Regions from separate parts of the Pseudovibrio sp. JE062 genome, predicted to be linked through region 2. Evidence: predicted binding sites of a transcription regulator. Region 2 holds the regulator's gene; each other region holds the start of a gene.
The links. The regulator LexA, encoded in region 2, represses DNA repair genes until DNA is damaged. The targets are predictions, from matches to a motif close to TGTTCNNNNTGTGTTCNG.
Positions count from the first base shown of each region.

Region 1: a site for LexA is predicted at 1,914-1,931, ahead of parE (DNA topoisomerase IV subunit B). Genes of this name have one in related genera too.
Region 3: a site for LexA is predicted at 3,050-3,067, ahead of PJE062_RS15135 (YifB family Mg chelatase-like AAA ATPase). Genes of this name have one in related genera too.

Region 1 covers NZ_DS996805.1:766,597-772,132, forward strand. The annotation lists tRNA gene PJE062_RS03250 (tRNA-Pro) at 1-38, opposite strand, end outside; tRNA gene PJE062_RS03255 (tRNA-Pro) at 59-135, opposite strand; gene PJE062_RS03260 (tetratricopeptide repeat protein) at 526-1,275, opposite strand; gene parE (DNA topoisomerase IV subunit B) at 2,016-4,112, shown strand; gene PJE062_RS03270 (DEAD/DEAH box helicase) at 4,320-5,536, shown strand, end outside.
Region 2 covers NZ_DS996805.1:406,191-411,726, reverse strand. The annotation lists gene moaC (cyclic pyranopterin monophosphate synthase MoaC) at 1-427, shown strand, start outside; gene glp (gephyrin-like molybdotransferase Glp) at 424-1,638, shown strand; gene lexA (transcriptional repressor LexA) at 1,902-2,624, shown strand; gene PJE062_RS01850 (ComEC/Rec2 family competence protein) at 2,520-5,099, opposite strand; gene gltX (glutamate--tRNA ligase) at 5,225-5,536, shown strand, end outside.
Region 3 covers NZ_DS996810.1:82,904-88,439, forward strand. The annotation lists gene PJE062_RS15115 (penicillin-binding protein activator) at 1-180, opposite strand, end outside; gene rsmI (16S rRNA (cytidine(1402)-2'-O)-methyltransferase) at 537-1,457, shown strand; gene PJE062_RS15125 (YraN family protein) at 1,423-1,830, shown strand; gene gshB (glutathione synthase) at 1,948-2,922, shown strand; gene PJE062_RS15135 (YifB family Mg chelatase-like AAA ATPase) at 3,114-4,640, shown strand; gene PJE062_RS15140 (PAS domain-containing hybrid sensor histidine kinase/response regulator) at 4,705-5,536, shown strand, end outside.

The DNA.
Region 1 (5,536 bases), 360 kb from region 2:
CCCAAACCAGATGCGCTACCAGGCTGCGCTATGCTCCGATCTATCTCGGGTTGATGAATGGTCGGAGCAGCAGGATTCGAACCTGCGACCCTCTGGTCCCAAACCAGATGCGCTACCAGGCTGCGCTATGCTCCGTTACTCATCAACGTGACGCCCCGTGGCGTCTTGTTGAGGCAGGTATATAGGCAGAGTTTTAAAGCTTGGCAATAGCGTTTTGTAGTTTTTCCCAAATCATGCGTGAAAAATGAGAAATCAGCTTCCAGCTGTTGAAAAGGCTGAAATTTCAGGGGCTTAAACAATATGCGTGAAGACTGTGAAAATTTTAGCTTTTCTGCGGGGTTCAGGCAAAAAAAGAGGGTGAGCCAAAAGACTCACCCCAAGTACATTCCAGAGACCCGCATCGGGGTCTACAATCGCCAAACAGAGGTCAATAACAAAACTTGAATATTGAACTCATGATTTAAATCGCAGAAATAACCTGAGTGGTCAAGTCATATTTAGAAGAAAATACAGGAAGGACGTGGATTAGTTGCTGGAAGCAACCACGTGACCGCGTTTTGCGAGCCATTCATCAGCCCATTCAGCGGATTTGCGGCGCTCTTTTTCAGAGGCCAGAGAAAATGCTTTCTCGTGCAGCGTGACGATCCAGGTGTCATTGGCACCGCCGACAATCTGCCTGCGCGCCAAAGTCATCCACTTCAGACCGGTTATGCGTGCTGTGGTGAGCTCTTCTGTAAAATAAAGAAGTTCGCCGAATTTAGCCTGTGCGCCCACATGTCCTTTTACCGCAGCCAGTTTGAGCCAACGCGCCGCGAGACGGCGGTCATGATCGGGAAGTTTGTCATCCAGATACATAAGGCCGAGATTGTACTGTGCGTCTGCATCACCGAAGTAAGACGCGGCGTAGGTGAAGACCTCACGTGCCTTATAGGTGTTCTGCTTGACTGGGGTATCGCCAATGCCTGTCAGGAAGTAGCGGCCCAGTTCAACGAGTGCGCTTGCCACAAATGGAGCGGAACGCGCGTTGGGACCATCGGAAGAGTACTCGCGCACGACCTGAGAAAAGTACTGGAATGCCTGAAGATCATCTTCTGGCACACCATCTCCCTGCGCGTACATTCTGCCGAGTTTCCAGGCGGCCATGGCCTGCCCGTTTTCAGCAGCGTAACGAAGCGGAGAAAGTGCCTTGTCTTTTTCACCGGAATAATAAGCGCGGGCCCCTTCCTTCAGAGCCTGCTGAGGTGTGACGTTTGCCATCTGGTTGACGGCGGCCATAGCATCGGCACTCTTATTTGAATCGAGTGCGTAAACATTTCCAACTGTAGCGAACGTGAGAACCGAGACACAGCTCAAGCTTGTTATAAGACGCGTAAACGCAGCGCGGTGCGTCACCATTCCATCTTTAAACAATGCTTTTTTCAAAGTGCCTCACTTGACCGCTGTCGAATGATCAACGGTTCTGACTTCTCATGTTTTCATGCCGTCGTTGTAGGTTCAGGCTATGAAAGGAAAAAATGTCAATTTTGTTTCCAAAGGCGACATATCTTCAAATTGTCACAAATGATCTTACAAATGCCTAGCTTTCAATCTGATTGACAAAAAACCTACACAGTTCGACCACCTCTCAAACATGGACAAGGCAAACTATCCAATTTGCCTTTACCGAACCAGTGTCAGTTTCGACCATTCGGGTCAGCGTAATTTCATGTTGCAAGCTCGCAACAATCTACAGCACATGACGCTACTGCATTGTGTATGCGCGGTGTAAAGTTTTGACCACAGGCCATAGGGTAATCAGAAATGCCATTTGTATTTTCGCCGCGAATGGCGCATATGGCTGTCAGATGCCCGCTAAAGGTGGGGCTCGGCACAATCAGGTAAGCGAAAAAGCGTATATCTGGCGCTTACCCACAAGGAACAAGAGTAGAACTCCGGCAGATCTTTGCCCTTTTCTCTCAGTCCTGCAAAACTGCCGTTTGATTCGAGACTACTGAGCGCAAGACCAAAGAGGTACGATGAGCACGCCTGATGATCTGTTTGCAGATGTTACCAAAAGCATGGATGAGCTGACATCCTCTTCTGGCAGCACTGAGAAGAAACAAGCACCAGCAGCAAGCGCACCGTCCTCCCCTGCCCAATCTTCCAGCGCAGGCCGGACTCCTCCTCCTGCGGCTGCGGGTGATGCAGAATATACTGCTGCCGACATTGAGGTGCTTGAAGGGCTGGAGCCAGTCCGTCGCCGTCCGGGTATGTATATTGGCGGTACGGATGAAAAAGCGCTGCACCATCTGTTTGCTGAAGTGATTGACAACTCCATGGATGAGGCCGTTGCCGGCCACGCCAGCTGGATTGATGTCTCCTTAAGTGAAGATGGCTATCTGACCATTACAGATAACGGTCGCGGCATCCCGATTGATCCGCATCCTAAATATAAAGACAAATCCGCGCTGGAAGTCATTATGACGACCCTGCACGCTGGTGGTAAGTTTGACAGTAAAGTCTACGAGACCTCCGGTGGTTTGCACGGCGTGGGTATTTCCGTAGTGAACGCGCTCTCTGAAGAGTTGGTGGTTGAGGTTGCCCGTAACCGGAAACTTTATCGCCAGACATTCCGCCGCGGCCTTGCTGATGGCGGTCTGGAGCTGGTTGGTGATGTTCACAACCGCCGCGGCACCATGGTGCGCTTTAAGCCGGATGCAGAGATCTTTGGCAAAACACTGAAGTTCAAACCTGCTCGTCTTATGAAGATGGCCCGTTCCAAAGCATATCTGTTTGGCGGTGTTGAGATTCGCTGGCGCTGTGCCAAGTCTCTGGCAGATGAAGCCAATGGTGTTCCTGAAAGCGCAACCTTCCATTTCCCAGGTGGTCTGAAGGATTATCTGGAAGAAGCGTTGGGCAAAGAGCGCCGCGTGACTGATGAGGTCTTTGCTGGCCGCACGCAGGCAACTGGCAGGCATGGCGCTGTTGAGTGGGCTGTTGCGTGGTTCGCAGGCGATGGGTTCGTCAACTCTTACTGTAACACCGTTCCAACACCGGAAGGTGGCACACACGAGACCGGTCTTCGTTATGCCCTGCTCCGCGGCCTGAAAGCTTATGGTGAGCTGATCGGCAATAAGAAAGCCTCCATTATCACTGGCGATGACGTTCTGACGTCAGCGGCTGGTATGCTTTCTGTGTTTGTGCGTGAACCTGAGTTTGTTGGTCAGACCAAGGACAAACTGGCGACGAATGAAGCGACGCGTATTGCAGAAAATGCCGTTCGTGATGCTTTTGATCACTGGCTGACAGCTTCTCCAAACCAGGCCAACAAGCTGCTGGAATGGGTTATTGATCGTGCGGAAGAGCGCCTGAAGCGTCGTCAGGAAAAAGACGTTGCCCGTAAGACTGCGGTTCGCCGTCTGCGTTTGCCGGGTAAGCTGGCGGATTGTTCTACCAGCAAGTCTGATGGCACTGAACTGTTCATCGTGGAGGGTGACTCAGCGGGTGGCTCTGCAAAGCAGGCTCGTAACCGCTCAACGCAGGCTGTTCTGCCACTGCGTGGTAAAATCCTGAACGTTGCCAACGCTGGTCGTGACAAGCTCGTGGCTAACCAGCTGCTTTCTGATCTTATTCAAGCATTGGGTTGTGGCACGCGTTCCAACTACGATGACAAAGATCTACGTTATGAACGCATCGTGATCATGACCGATGCGGACGTAGATGGTGCGCACATTGCGGCGCTGCTGATTACCTTCTTCTATAAAGAGATGCCTGATCTGATCAACAATGGGCACCTTTATCTGGCTGTTCCTCCGCTGTATCGCATCAGTCAGGGAGGCAAGACTCTGTATGCCCGTGATGATGAGCATCGCGAGCAGCTGCTGAAGACCTCCTTCAAGAAGAACGGCAAGATTGAAATCGGTCGCTTTAAGGGTCTGGGTGAGATGCTGCCTGCGCAGCTGAAAGAGACCACCATGGACCCGAAACGCCGCACCCTTTTGAAGGTGGTTGTTGGCGAAGATGAAGTGATTGAGACCCGCAGCGCTGTTGAGCAGCTGATGGGCAACAAACCTGAGGCTCGTTTCAACTTCATTCAGGAGCGCGCGGAGTTCGCGACTGATCTGGATATTTAAAAGAGCCTTAATTCTGAATAGTTGCTGAGTTTTACGTAGGTTAGAACTCAGCAACCTTGGCATAACTTGAAGGAATATATCGGTTATGCCGCAGAATTTATTGACAACGCTGCTTAGAAATGTAGTGTTCCGCCAAACTGGTTGGAGAAACCTGTAAATCATACGGATTCCAGCTTCTCTCCTTAATTATCGTAAAGAACATGCCATATGTCGTTTTCCACTCTCGGACTTAGTGAGAAAGTTCTCGCCGCTGTTGAAGCCTCTGGTTACACAGAGCCGACTGCCATTCAGGCAGGCGCCATCCCTTACGTTTTAGAACGCAGAGATGTCCTCGGCATTGCTCAAACCGGAACCGGGAAAACGGCAAGCTTTACTTTGCCGATGATTACTCTTCTGGAAAAAGGCCGTGCGCGCGCCCGGATGCCAAGAACTCTTATTCTTGAGCCAACCCGCGAGCTTGCTGCGCAGGTGGAAGACAATTTCAACCGTTATGGTGTCAATCACAAGCTGAACGTGGCTCTGCTGATCGGCGGAGTTTCCTTCGCTGAGCAGGATCGCAAGCTAGAGCGTGGCGCAGATGTTCTGATCGCGACACCAGGCCGCCTGCTGGATCACTTCGAGCGTGGCAAACTGTTGCTGCAGGGCGTTGATATCCTCGTGATTGATGAAGCCGACCGCATGTTGGACATGGGCTTCATTCCAGACATCGAGCGCATCTGTAAGCTTATCCCATTCACACGTCAGACCCTGTTCTTCTCTGCAACAATGCCGAGCGAAATTCAACGTTTGACCGATACATTCTTGCAGAATCCTGCCAAGGTTGAAGTCGCGAAGGCTTCCACTACGGCTGAAACGGTAACACAGCGTATTGCTGCAGCTGAGCCAGAAGATTATGAGAAGCGCGCGAAGCTGCGCGAACTGATCGAAGGCGCTGAAGATCTTCAGAACGCGATTGTGTTCTGTAACCGCAAGCGCGATGTAGCCACCCTCTTCCGCTCGCTTGTTCGTCACGAGTTTTCCGTTGGCGCCTTGCACGGCGATATGGACCAGCGCTCCCGTATGACCATGCTGGACAACTTCAAAAAAGGTAACATCAAGATCCTTGTTGCCAGTGATGTTGCAGCACGCGGTCTGGATATTCCGAGCGTAAGTCACGTATTCAACTTCGATCTTCCGATTCAGGCCGAAGATTACGTCCACCGGATTGGCCGGACAGGACGCGCAGGCCGTGACGGCACCGCAATCTCCATTGTGACGGGTAAGGACGAGAAAGCATTGCAAGCGATCAACGAGACCATTGGCAAGGAACTGGAATGGGTTGGCGAACCAGTCGACTTCTCAGCGCCTGTCGAAGAAAAGAAATCTCGCCGCCGCTCTACCCGTGGCCAGAAAGATAAAAATCGCTCACGTAAGTCCAAAGCAGA
Region 2 (5,536 bases):
GGTCACCTCACGCATCGCCCGCGCCGGCGGTCAGGTGAAGATGCAGCCTGACACTCTGGACATGATCCTTTCCGGCAACGCCAAGAAAGGCGACGTGCTGGCAACGGCCCGCATCGCTGGCATCATGGCTGCCAAGCGCACCCATGAGCTGATCCCGCTGTGTCATCCGCTGGCTCTTTCCAAGGTGCAGGTGGACTTCACACCGAACCCGGAGCTGCCGGGCATTGAGATTGAAGTCTTCGCAAAGGTCTCTGGTCAGACCGGTATTGAGATGGAAGCGCTGACAGCTGCTTCTGTTGCGTGCCTGACGATCTACGATATGGCCAAAGCCGTTGATCGTTCAATGGAGATTGGTGAGATTCGCCTGCTGGAGAAGAAGGGCGGTAAGTCCGGTCACTATCTGGCTGAGGAGGATAACTCCAAATGAGCCTGATCAGTATTGAAGAAGCACTCGACCGCCTCCTTAAGGACGTAAAGCCAACCGCAAGCGAGAGCCTCCCACTTCTGGAAGCTGGCGAACGCGTTTTGGCACAAGATGTTGCCGCAACCCGCACCCAGCCTCCGTTCTCCGCCTCCGCGATGGATGGCTATGCCGTAAAAGCCGCTGACACCGAAGATCCTGAGTGCGCACTGAAGGTCATCGGTGAAGTCGCTGCCGGGCATAACTTCGACGGCACACTGCAAGACGGCGAAGCCCTACGTATCTTCACAGGCGCGCCGGTACCAGCGGGTGCGGATGCGATCCTGATGCAGGAAAATGCCCGCCGTGACGGGGATAACCTATTCTGCCAAGAGAGCGTAACTGTTGGCAAGTTCATCCGCCCTGCCGGACTGGACTTCCAAGAAGGCCAGGTCCTCCTCAAAGCAGGCGCCCCACTCGGCTTCCGCGAGCTGTCCCTTGCGGGCGCAATGAACCACGCGAGCTTGCCAGTGCGCAAGAAGCCGGTTGTCGCAATCCTTGCAAACGGAGACGAGCTCGTTGAGCCGGGCCAGACACCAGGTCCGAATCAAATCATCGCATCCAATCAGGTCGGCATCGCAGAATTTGTGAAAAACTGCGGCGGCATCCCAATGATGCTAGGCATAGCCCCGGACCAGCCTGAAGAAATCACAGCCCGCGTCAAGCAGGCAATTGAAGCCAAAGCCGATGTTCTAGTCACGCTCGGCGGCGCATCTGTTGGCGACCACGACCTCATTCAGGACGTGCTTGGAGCAGAAGGCATGGAGCTCGGCTTCTGGCGCATTGCCATGCGTCCGGGCAAACCACTCATGGCAGGCGCTCTTGGCCCGATGAAAGTCCTCGGCCTGCCGGGCAATCCGGTATCAAGTCTTGTCTGCGCCCTCCTCTTCCTTGGGCCTCTCCTCGACAAAATGCTGGGCCGCTCAGTACCTTTGGCAAATCAAGGTGTTACCAAAGCCACGCTGACCGCTGACCTGCCTGCAAACGACCTGCGTCAGGACTACCTGCGCGCCAGCCTGAGCACCGATGCACAAGGCAATCTGACAACCGAGCCGTTTGGTAAGCAGGATTCCTCAATGCTTGCACTGCTCACCAAAGCAGACGCTCTGATTGTTCTCCCGCCACACGCACCGGCTGCATCGGCAGGCGAAAAAGTTGAGCTTCTCAAGCTACGCTAAATCCGAAAGACGAGAGTGGACAACCCCTGTCCACTCACCCGTCAAAATCCAATTCCCCCAGTTCTAGCAGGGCTTAAACGCAACAAACCCATTGCAGAACACAATGAGAACAGGTAGAGTACGTTCGTGTTTTGTCCTCCCAATCGCAGAAGTTGAAGTCTTTCAGCTTGTTGGGATTACAAATCAACGAATGGTCATCTCCGGAACCGGAGAGTATGGCCGCTCACTTTCAATCTGCGCTTAGGAGCGAACGGGGATAAAAGATGCTTACACAGAAGCAACACGAGCTTTTGATGTTCATCCATCAACGCTTGAAGGAAGCAGGTGTTCCACCCTCCTTCGATGAGATGAAGGACGCGCTGGACCTCCGTTCCAAATCCGGCATTCACCGGCTGATCACAGCTCTGGAAGAGCGCGGCTTTATTCGCCGCCTGCCAAACAGAGCCCGTGCGCTGGAAATCCTCAAGCTACCAGAGTCCATCGCACCAGGCCTGAAGCCTGCGGCCAAGGAAAAGGGCTTTGCGCCTGAGGTCATCGAAGGATCACTGAGCAAGAAAGTCGCGGCACCGCCTCCACCACGCACGCCGTCTCCTGACGAAGTGCCCACGCTGGAGATCCCGGTTATGGGCCGCATTGCAGCAGGTGTGCCGATCGAAGCAATCCAGCATCAGAGCCATTCCATTGCAATGCCTGCAGATCTGATGGGTCGCGGAGAACACTATGCGCTGGAGGTCAAAGGCGACTCCATGATTGACGCTGGCATCTTCGACGGGGATACTGTGCTGATTAAACGCGGCGACACCGCGGATAACGGTGAAATCGTCGTGGCGCTGATCGATGATGAGGAAGCAACTCTGAAGCGCCTGCGCAAAAAAGGTGCTTCAGTCGCGCTTGAAGCGGCCAACCCCGCCTACGAAACTCGCATCTTCGGCCCGGGGCGTGTCCGCATTCAGGGCAAGATGATTGCGCTCTTCCGCCGCTATTAACGCACTGGTTGTTATAGGCAATTTAGGATTCCAAGGTCTGCGCTGAGCATCATATGCCCAGCGCACTTTTTTTATTTTATGCCCGCTTTCTGCTTGATCTGACAACCAGATATAAACTGAACCTCGTTCTCCAAAAGTCTTCTGATCCAAAACCAGCTCAGCATTGCAGCTGGAAGGGGCCTGAGCCTGGGTGACAATGATGGAAGCAAGCTGACAATCAGCCTTCAGAACGCCCTCCACCTTCGACTGCGCCAGAACAACTGATGGCTTTTGTTCCCCTCCACCACCTATCGCTCTGTGCGGGTATAACGCCAGCACACAGCCCTCCTCATCACAGGAACGGTCTGCTGCCCGCGTTTTATGCTCTTTAAAGGAATTTGCAGAGTATCCCCCTGCCCGCAGCAGGCTATCGGCGGCAAATGATATACGCGAGGATGTCAGACGGAAAGACCCGTCCTCGCCATAAAACCCGATATGCTTACCTGCATCGGCAATCATCACATCAGGTGGCCGCTCCACTACGAAACCTATGAGACCCGCTGCAAATACTGGCACAGAAAGCCATTTCAGGCGTAAGGGCATGATGCAAAGTATGATACTCGCAAGGATCACCAGCAGGTAACCAGAGACACTGGCAACGCCCAGATTGGTTAACCCATCACTCAGCGCGCTCACCCAGTAGGCCGCCTTCAGCACCAGAGATAATCCCACTTCCATGCCCTGCAGAAAGAACGCATCGGCCCCAAGCGGGATCGTCAGTAATGCAAGCAGACCAAGGGGCATAACAACAAAAGTCACCAGCGGCATGGCCAGCACGTTACCAACCACCCCATAGGGGGCGATCTGCTCAAAGTGCATGGCCGCAATTGGAGCAGTGGCGGCGCCTGCGATCAGGGAGGTCATTGCGCAGGCAAAAAGCCACTTCGCGGGCTTTTTAAGAGTACGCAAAACGCCAGTTTTCCCTTTTAAAACATAAGCTTCCCGATCATCCCGAAGCCAGTCTTTGCCAAAGGAGTAAGCTGACAACAAAGCGAGGACGGCGATGAAGGACATCTGGAAGCCCGGGGATAAGACCTCCTCTGGGCGCAGGCTTAAAAGGAGGAGGCAGGCGAGAGCAAGTCCGCGCAGGCTGAACGCGCGGCGACCAAGCAACCCGGCGCATAAGATCAGCACCGCCATCAGATAGGCCCGCTGCGTGGCGACAGAAGCCCCTGACAAACCAAGATAAACCGTCGCTGCAATCAACGCGGCAATGCTGGCGTAAACGTGGATATGTCCTTTCAAAGCAAGGCTTTGACTAAGAGACAGAACCAACCGCGCGGCGAGGAAAACCAGTGAGGTCACCAACCCCATATGCATGCCGGAAATAGCGAGGACATGTGCGAGGCCTGCATTACGTAGGGCGTCTTTATCAGCAGAAGCCAGATAGTCCCGCTTGCCTACCAGGAGAGCAACAGCAAAGGCACTTTCTGGCGAGTAATCCAACACCCGCCGGATGCGCCCAGCGATACCGCTTCGTATCGTGTCCACATGCTGCAGAAATCCAGTGCCCCCATCACGGGCGAGCATGACAGGTCTGGAAAGCGCATAACCAACCGCACCGATCCCATCAAAAAACGCAGTTCTGGCAAAGTCATAGCCGCCGGGCCGCACAGCACCACCGGGCGGCAGAAGACGCGCCTTCAGCTGCATCTTATCCCCCATCACCGGAGCCTCTTTCATCCCCTTCAGGCTGAGCCGGATTTTGAAACCAAGCGGAGTTGCCCCCCTCTTGGAATACTCCTGCACCTCCCCGAGGATAACAGAGTATGAGTGCTGCCCGGACTGCTTGAGCCCGGTGACAACTCCCTCCACCTTCCGCGTAACAGGACGCTCCAGCGGATCACCTCGGGCGAACTCCACGCGCAAATCCGAGAGGAAAAAGCCGAGCGCAAAAAATAAAAACGCTGTGAGACCAACCGTCGGTCGGCCATTCTTCATTCTGCGAAAAACAAACAGTCCCAATAGGATAGCGGCAAGTCCGCTTAAAACACTGTAAGGCTCGGCGGGCAGCGAGAAATACACCAGTACGCCCGCCATATGGCTCAGCGCATACCAGACGATGCCCTGCCCGCGATCCCAGTCCTGAGAGAGAGCCGTGCGGGCATAACTTACTGCCCCCGGCCAATCCGGCCTCACTATCCAGAATATGGCACTACGAACGGTCAACGCAGCCGCAACACATCGCTCCCGCACCCCAACACGCTGATTTTCCTCACAGATCACTTCAGTTGCGTTGCTATGTGCGTTTTTTGCGTTGATTTGCGTTTTTCTGCGTTGCTGTGTTTTAGCAGCCTCCAGAACATCCTCAGCGGGCAACAGATCCCCCTCAAAGGCAGCGGAAGAAAACTTATCCCCCTTCAGGCAAAGCACGTCTATTCTGGGAGCCGAACCACCAGATTGCGTCTTGTCTGAGGATGATTGTCCCTCGCGCACCCTTAAGTCCCTTTCTGCCACTTGGGAACTTTTCAATGCTATGGTACACAGCCCGTCAAGATACGGCGCCCCGCCGTAATTACCCCAAACTATTCGAAGTAACTTGAAACTTTTCCGGACGAGCTATGACTAAACCTGTCGTCACGCGCTTTGCGCCTTCTCCTACCGGCTACCTGCATATTGGTGGCGCCCGTACAGCCCTGTTCAACTGGCTGCTGGCCAAACACAGCGGCGGCAAAATGCTGCTGCGTATTGAAGACACAGACCGGTCCCGCTCCACCGAGGAAGCTGTAGACGCGCTTCTGGATGGCCTGTCCTGGCTGGGCATGGACTGGGACGGCGAGCCGATCTCTCAGTATGGCCGCGTAGACCGTCACCGCGAAGTGGCGGAGCAGATGGTTAAGGAAGGCACAGCTTACTACTGCTACTGCACGCCG
Region 3 (5,536 bases), on a different contig from region 2:
ACGGCCAGAGACCAATTGCGGCTGTCCGTTTGGGTTTAAATCAGGCTGAAGAGGAGTGTTCACCGATGAGAAGTTAGGTGAATTCACACAGCCAGCCAACAGGACCGAGATGCCAAGTGCAGCCCCTGTCACAAGTTTGCGGAAGCTCATTCCACGCAGTGTGGCTGATCCTAAGCTCATGGATGCCCCATCTATTCCGAAGGCCGTAAGATCAATCCCTCGTTTAACAAGGAATGAAATCCGGCAATTTACATTTAGAGTTCACCGCATGCCCGCATGCACTCAGCTCTAATCGATTGTTTTGCGCCGTCCCTATCCGAAAACCGGTTCCCACTTTTCGGGGAGAGGCTGTCATTTGGTTTATTTCTACAGATCCACCGCAGTTAATACAGCCTCAACCCAAGGAAATCCGCGATTTTTTTAAGGATTCTGTCAAAAACTCCCCGTTGTAATTAGTCATTTTGCGGTTTGTTGGTTAGATGTGCACTCTCTACTGTGCAAAACTTGCTCCATTCTGGAGCTTTCACGAGGCGACCATGGATCATTCCGAAGCTGCATCTGAGCGGAAATACTACATAGGCGAGCATTCGCTGAACGCTAAACGGATTGAACCGGGCCTGCACATCGTTTCAACGCCAATCGGCAACCTGCAGGACATCACAATCCGTGCGCTGGAAACCCTTGCAGCTTGCGATCTTATTGCCTGTGAAGATACCCGTGTGACGGGTGTTTTGCTGCAACGCTATGGCATCCGCACACAGATGATGACCTATCACGAGCACAACGCCCAGAAGCAGCGTCCGAAGATTATGGAAGCGCTTGAGGCGGGCCGTGCGGTGGCTCTGGTTTCAGATGCCGGGACACCGCTGATCTCCGATCCAGGCTTCCGTCTTGTGGGTGACGTGGTTGAGCAGGGACACAAAGTAATTCCCATCCCTGGTGCTTCTGCCATGCTGAGTGGTCTCGTTGGAGCTGGTCTTCCGTCTGATACGATTTTGTTCGCTGGTTTTCTGGCAAACAAGACCCACGGCAGGAAGAAGCGTCTTGAAGAGCTGAAGGATATTCCGGCAACGCTGGTGTTTTATGAAAGTCCGCACAGAGTTGGGGCTTCGCTTGCTGACATGAATGAAATTCTCGGGAAGCGACAGGCCGTTGTGGCACGAGAGCTGACCAAGCGGTTTGAGACATTTCAGCGAGGAACCCTTGCAGAACTGAGTGATTTCTTCTCGGGGGATCGCCCCAAGGGAGAAATTGTTATCCTTGTCTCACCACCTGAAGAGCAGGAACTGACCGAGGTTGATGCAGACGCGCTGCTGATGGAGGCATTGAAAGAAATGCCAGTGAGCGCAGCAGCGAAGAAAGTCTCCAAAGCAACCGGGGTGGATCGAAAAACGATTTATGCCCGTGCGATGGAGCTGAAAAATGCAGGATCCGCAGAAGACACCGAGAGCGACTAAGAGCAATCTTCTTAAGAAGCAGGCGGCCTACCGCAAAGGGCTACAAGCGGAGCTGAAGGCTGAGATGCTGCTTCGTCAGGCGGGCTGGCAGATTCTGGAAAGGCGCTACAAAACCAAGCAAGGCGAGATAGATCTGATTGCCGAACAGGACCAGACAATCGTGTTTGTGGAAGTGAAGGCACGGCGGGGTGTGGATGATGGCTTATATGCAATCACGCAACGCTCTCAGCGACGGATCGCCAATGCCGCGCGGGAATGGGTTTCTCACCACCATGAAGTGGTGGGAAAAACCTTGAGATTTGATGCAGTTATTCTGCCAAAACACGGGGAAGCCCAGCATTTTCCTAATCTTTTCGAAGCTGAAATTTTTTAGGAAACAAATATTTTATCGCAAAAATGTAGACAAATTGCTTTCTGACCCACATATCTGCGGCTAACATCCATTATTATTTACGTGGATTTCTACCCCTGCGTTATTTTAGGAGTGCCTATGCCCCAAGCAGCTACTTCTGGTGCCAAGCGGCCGCTTAAAGTCGCGGTTCAGATGGACCACATCTCCACCATCAACATTGCAGGCGACAGTGCTTTTGCCCTGATGCTGGAAGCGCAGGATCGTGGTTACGAACTGTATCACTACACACCGGAGCGTCTAGCGCTTTGGGGTGAAAAGGTTATGTGCCGCGTTGAGCCGGTGACGGTGCGCGATGAAGCTGGCAACCACTTCAGTTTTGGTGAGCCGCAGCGCGTTGACATGTCCGATATGGACGTGGTGCTGATGCGTCAGGATCCTCCCTTCGATCTGGCTTACATTGCAGCAACCCACATTCTCGAGAAGCTCTCGAAGACAACGCTTGTGGTGAACGATCCGATTTCCGTGCGCAATGCACCTGAAAAGCTGTTTGTGACCCAGTTCGCTGATCTGATGCCACCAACACTGATCACCCATGATCGTGAAGAGATTGATGCCTTCCGCGAAGAACATGGCGATATCGTCATGAAACCGCTGTTTGGCCACGGTGGTGCGGCGGTGTTCCGCGTGACGCAAGACGACCTAAACTACGGCTCTCTCTACGACTTCTTCTCCGTGACTTTCCGTGAGCCATGGGTCATTCAGAAGTTCCTGCCGAATGTAAAACACGGTGATAAGCGCATTCTGCTGGTGGATGGTGAGTTCGCTGGCGCGGTGAACCGTGTACCTGCTGAAGGCGATCTACGCTCCAATATGGTGCGTGGCGGCTCTCCAAAGGACAGCGATCTGACTGAACGTGAAAGAGAAATCTGCGCGCGCCTTGGGCCAACGCTCAAGGAGCAGGGCCTCATTCTCGTTGGTATCGATGTGATTGACGGAAACCTCACCGAAATCAACGTGACAGCACCAACGGGTATTCGCGCCATTCAGAAACTTGGTGGCCCTGATGTGGCGGGCCGGGTTTGGGATGTGCTGGAAAGCAAGCTGGAAAGCTAAACAAGTTCAAGGCTCTGTTTCACGACAGGGCCTTTTCATTTTATCGGATCAGCCGTTTCTTTAACTCAAGAAATTACCTGAAGCTTTTAAAGGTAGCTTTCGTATTTCTGAGTATTCAAGGCTTGTGTGTTTCCCCTTCGTTCCTGCTTAATTACTGCAATTCTGATAAATTGTGGCTGCAGGAGTGTCTGGTGTTTTCTCGCATCTCTACCGTTTCCTTTCAGGGCGTCGATGCTGCCAATGTTGATGTGCAGGTGCAGATCAGCCCCGGCTCTGTCTACTTCACTCTCGTTGGACTGCCAGATAAAGCAATTGCAGAAAGCAAGGAACGGGTACGCTCCGCACTCATTGCCTCGGGATTGGCGCTACCAGCCAAGCGCGTGACGGTGAACCTTGCGCCGGCAGACCTTCCCAAGGAAGGCTCCCACTACGACCTGCCGATTGCTCTGGGACTTCTGGTGGCCATGGGAGCTCTGCCTGCTGAGGCGGTAGAAGGCTTTGTTGTTATTGGCGAACTTGCGCTGGATGGCAGTATCTCCCACGTCAACGGGGCTCTGCCAGCCGCAATCGCAGCTGTTGCCAATGAGAAGGGATTGATTTGTCCGGCAAGTTGCGGATCAGAGGCTGCATGGGCCGATGAAAACCTGAAGATCATCGCAGCAAACTCACTGGTTCAGCTTTATCGTGCTCTCAAAGGGGAGATTACACTATCCGATCCGAAACCGCGCAGTTCACCACTTGCCGCTAGTTCTTTGGACCTTGCAGATATTCGTGGGCAAGAGACTGCAAAACGTGCTTTGGAGATTGCTGCCGCAGGCTCTCATAACTTGCTGATGGTTGGGCCCCCAGGTTCCGGGAAAACCTTATTGGCCAGTAGATTGCCTTCGTTGCTCCCACCGCTTTCTGCTCGTGAGCTGCTGGAAGTTTCTATGATCGCTTCGATTTCAGGAGAGCTGGAAGATGGCGCTTTAAGCAATCAACGCCCTTTCAGGGCACCGCATCATTCTGCTTCCATGGCCTCACTGGTGGGAGGAGGGATAAAAGCCAAGCCCGGAGAAGTCTCAATGGCTCACAACGGCGTTCTGTTTTTGGATGAGCTACCGGAGTTCGATTGCTCCGTTCTGGATAGTTTGCGGCAGCCGATCGAGAACGGAGTGGCAACGATTGTGCGGGCTAACTACCGCGTCAGCTACCCATCCAAAGTGCAAGTGGTTGCAGCGATGAACCCATGTCGTTGCGGTTATGCTGGCGAGCCAGGTCACACCTGCCGACGAGGTGATAAATGCGCTAGTTCCTATCAATCTCGCGTATCCGGCCCTTTCCTTGACCGCATGGATCTACAGCTGCATGTGCCAGCAGTTTCAGCAAAGGACTTAATCAGTCCAATAACTTCGGAAAGCTCCGAAACAGTGGCCCAACGCGTAGCAAGAGCACGGGCTATTCAGCAGGCACGCTACACATCGCTGGGGCTGGACATAACTGTAAACGCTCATGCAAGTGCGCGGATCATCGAACAGATTGTTGCACTTGATAATGGCAGCAAGGAACTGATTGAGCAGGCTTCCATCCAGTTTGGTTTATCTGCACGAGGCTATCATCGCGTTTTGAAACTCTCTCGCACAATCGCAGATATGGATGGTTCGGATAAGGTGCAGAGGATTCATCTAGCTGAAGCGCTGAGTTTCAAGCGCTCTTCGGCCTATTTGGCAGCAGCATAATCTGCTATATCTTACCAATTGAATTTTACTGAATTTCCGAAATAGTTCGACTGGAGCAAATGCAGTGTTGAAGCGGAGACTAAAAACCGAGGAGAGCACCCACGTTGTTACTCAGGCTCGCGTGTCTCTGATCAAGCAAACAGAAGTCTCAGAGCAGTCCTCATTTATTCTCAAGAGTCTTTCCATCTTCGTTGGTGTTGTTTGTCTTGCAATCGCGCTGCTTTTGACGGATTGGCGTTCTGCACAAAGCCTTTATGTGGTGCTGCTTGCCTTTGGGGCCGGAGCTGTTCTGTTCCGCCGTTTTCCTGCAAGTGATGTGATTGCACAAAGCTGGAAAGCTGCTCAAATCCAAAGTGAGGTGGAGCAGCTGGAAGACCCTTCCGAACTGGCAAGTGATGCGGATTGGCAGCTGCGTGAAGCCGATGACCGGCACCGTTCCATTCTGGATGCGCTGGGCGCTATTGTTATCCGCTGTGACAGCAGCGGTCTCGTGCTCTCCATCAATGATGCGGGTAAGCGGAATTTTCCTACTGGATTTGGCATTGAAGTCGGCAAAGCCATTCACTTGCCTTATGCGGAAGACTTCACACCAGAACTTGAAGAAAGTGCAGCAGGAACAACGGAAGATGTTGCCTTGCGCACAAAACACGGAACCCGTTGGTATTCTCTGCTGCGTTTGAGCATTCGTGACGGCAGCGGGGGAGCTCCGATCATCCAATGGATCCTCACGGATGTCACAGACCGGCGGCACGCAGAGCAAAAGCTACGTGCAGACCGGGACCATGCCGCAAATGCCAGTGAAGCTAAATCCCGGTTTCTCGCAATGGTTAGTCATGAAATCCGAACGCCGCTCAACGGCGTGCTGGGCATGGCTGATTTGCTTGACGACACTTCAA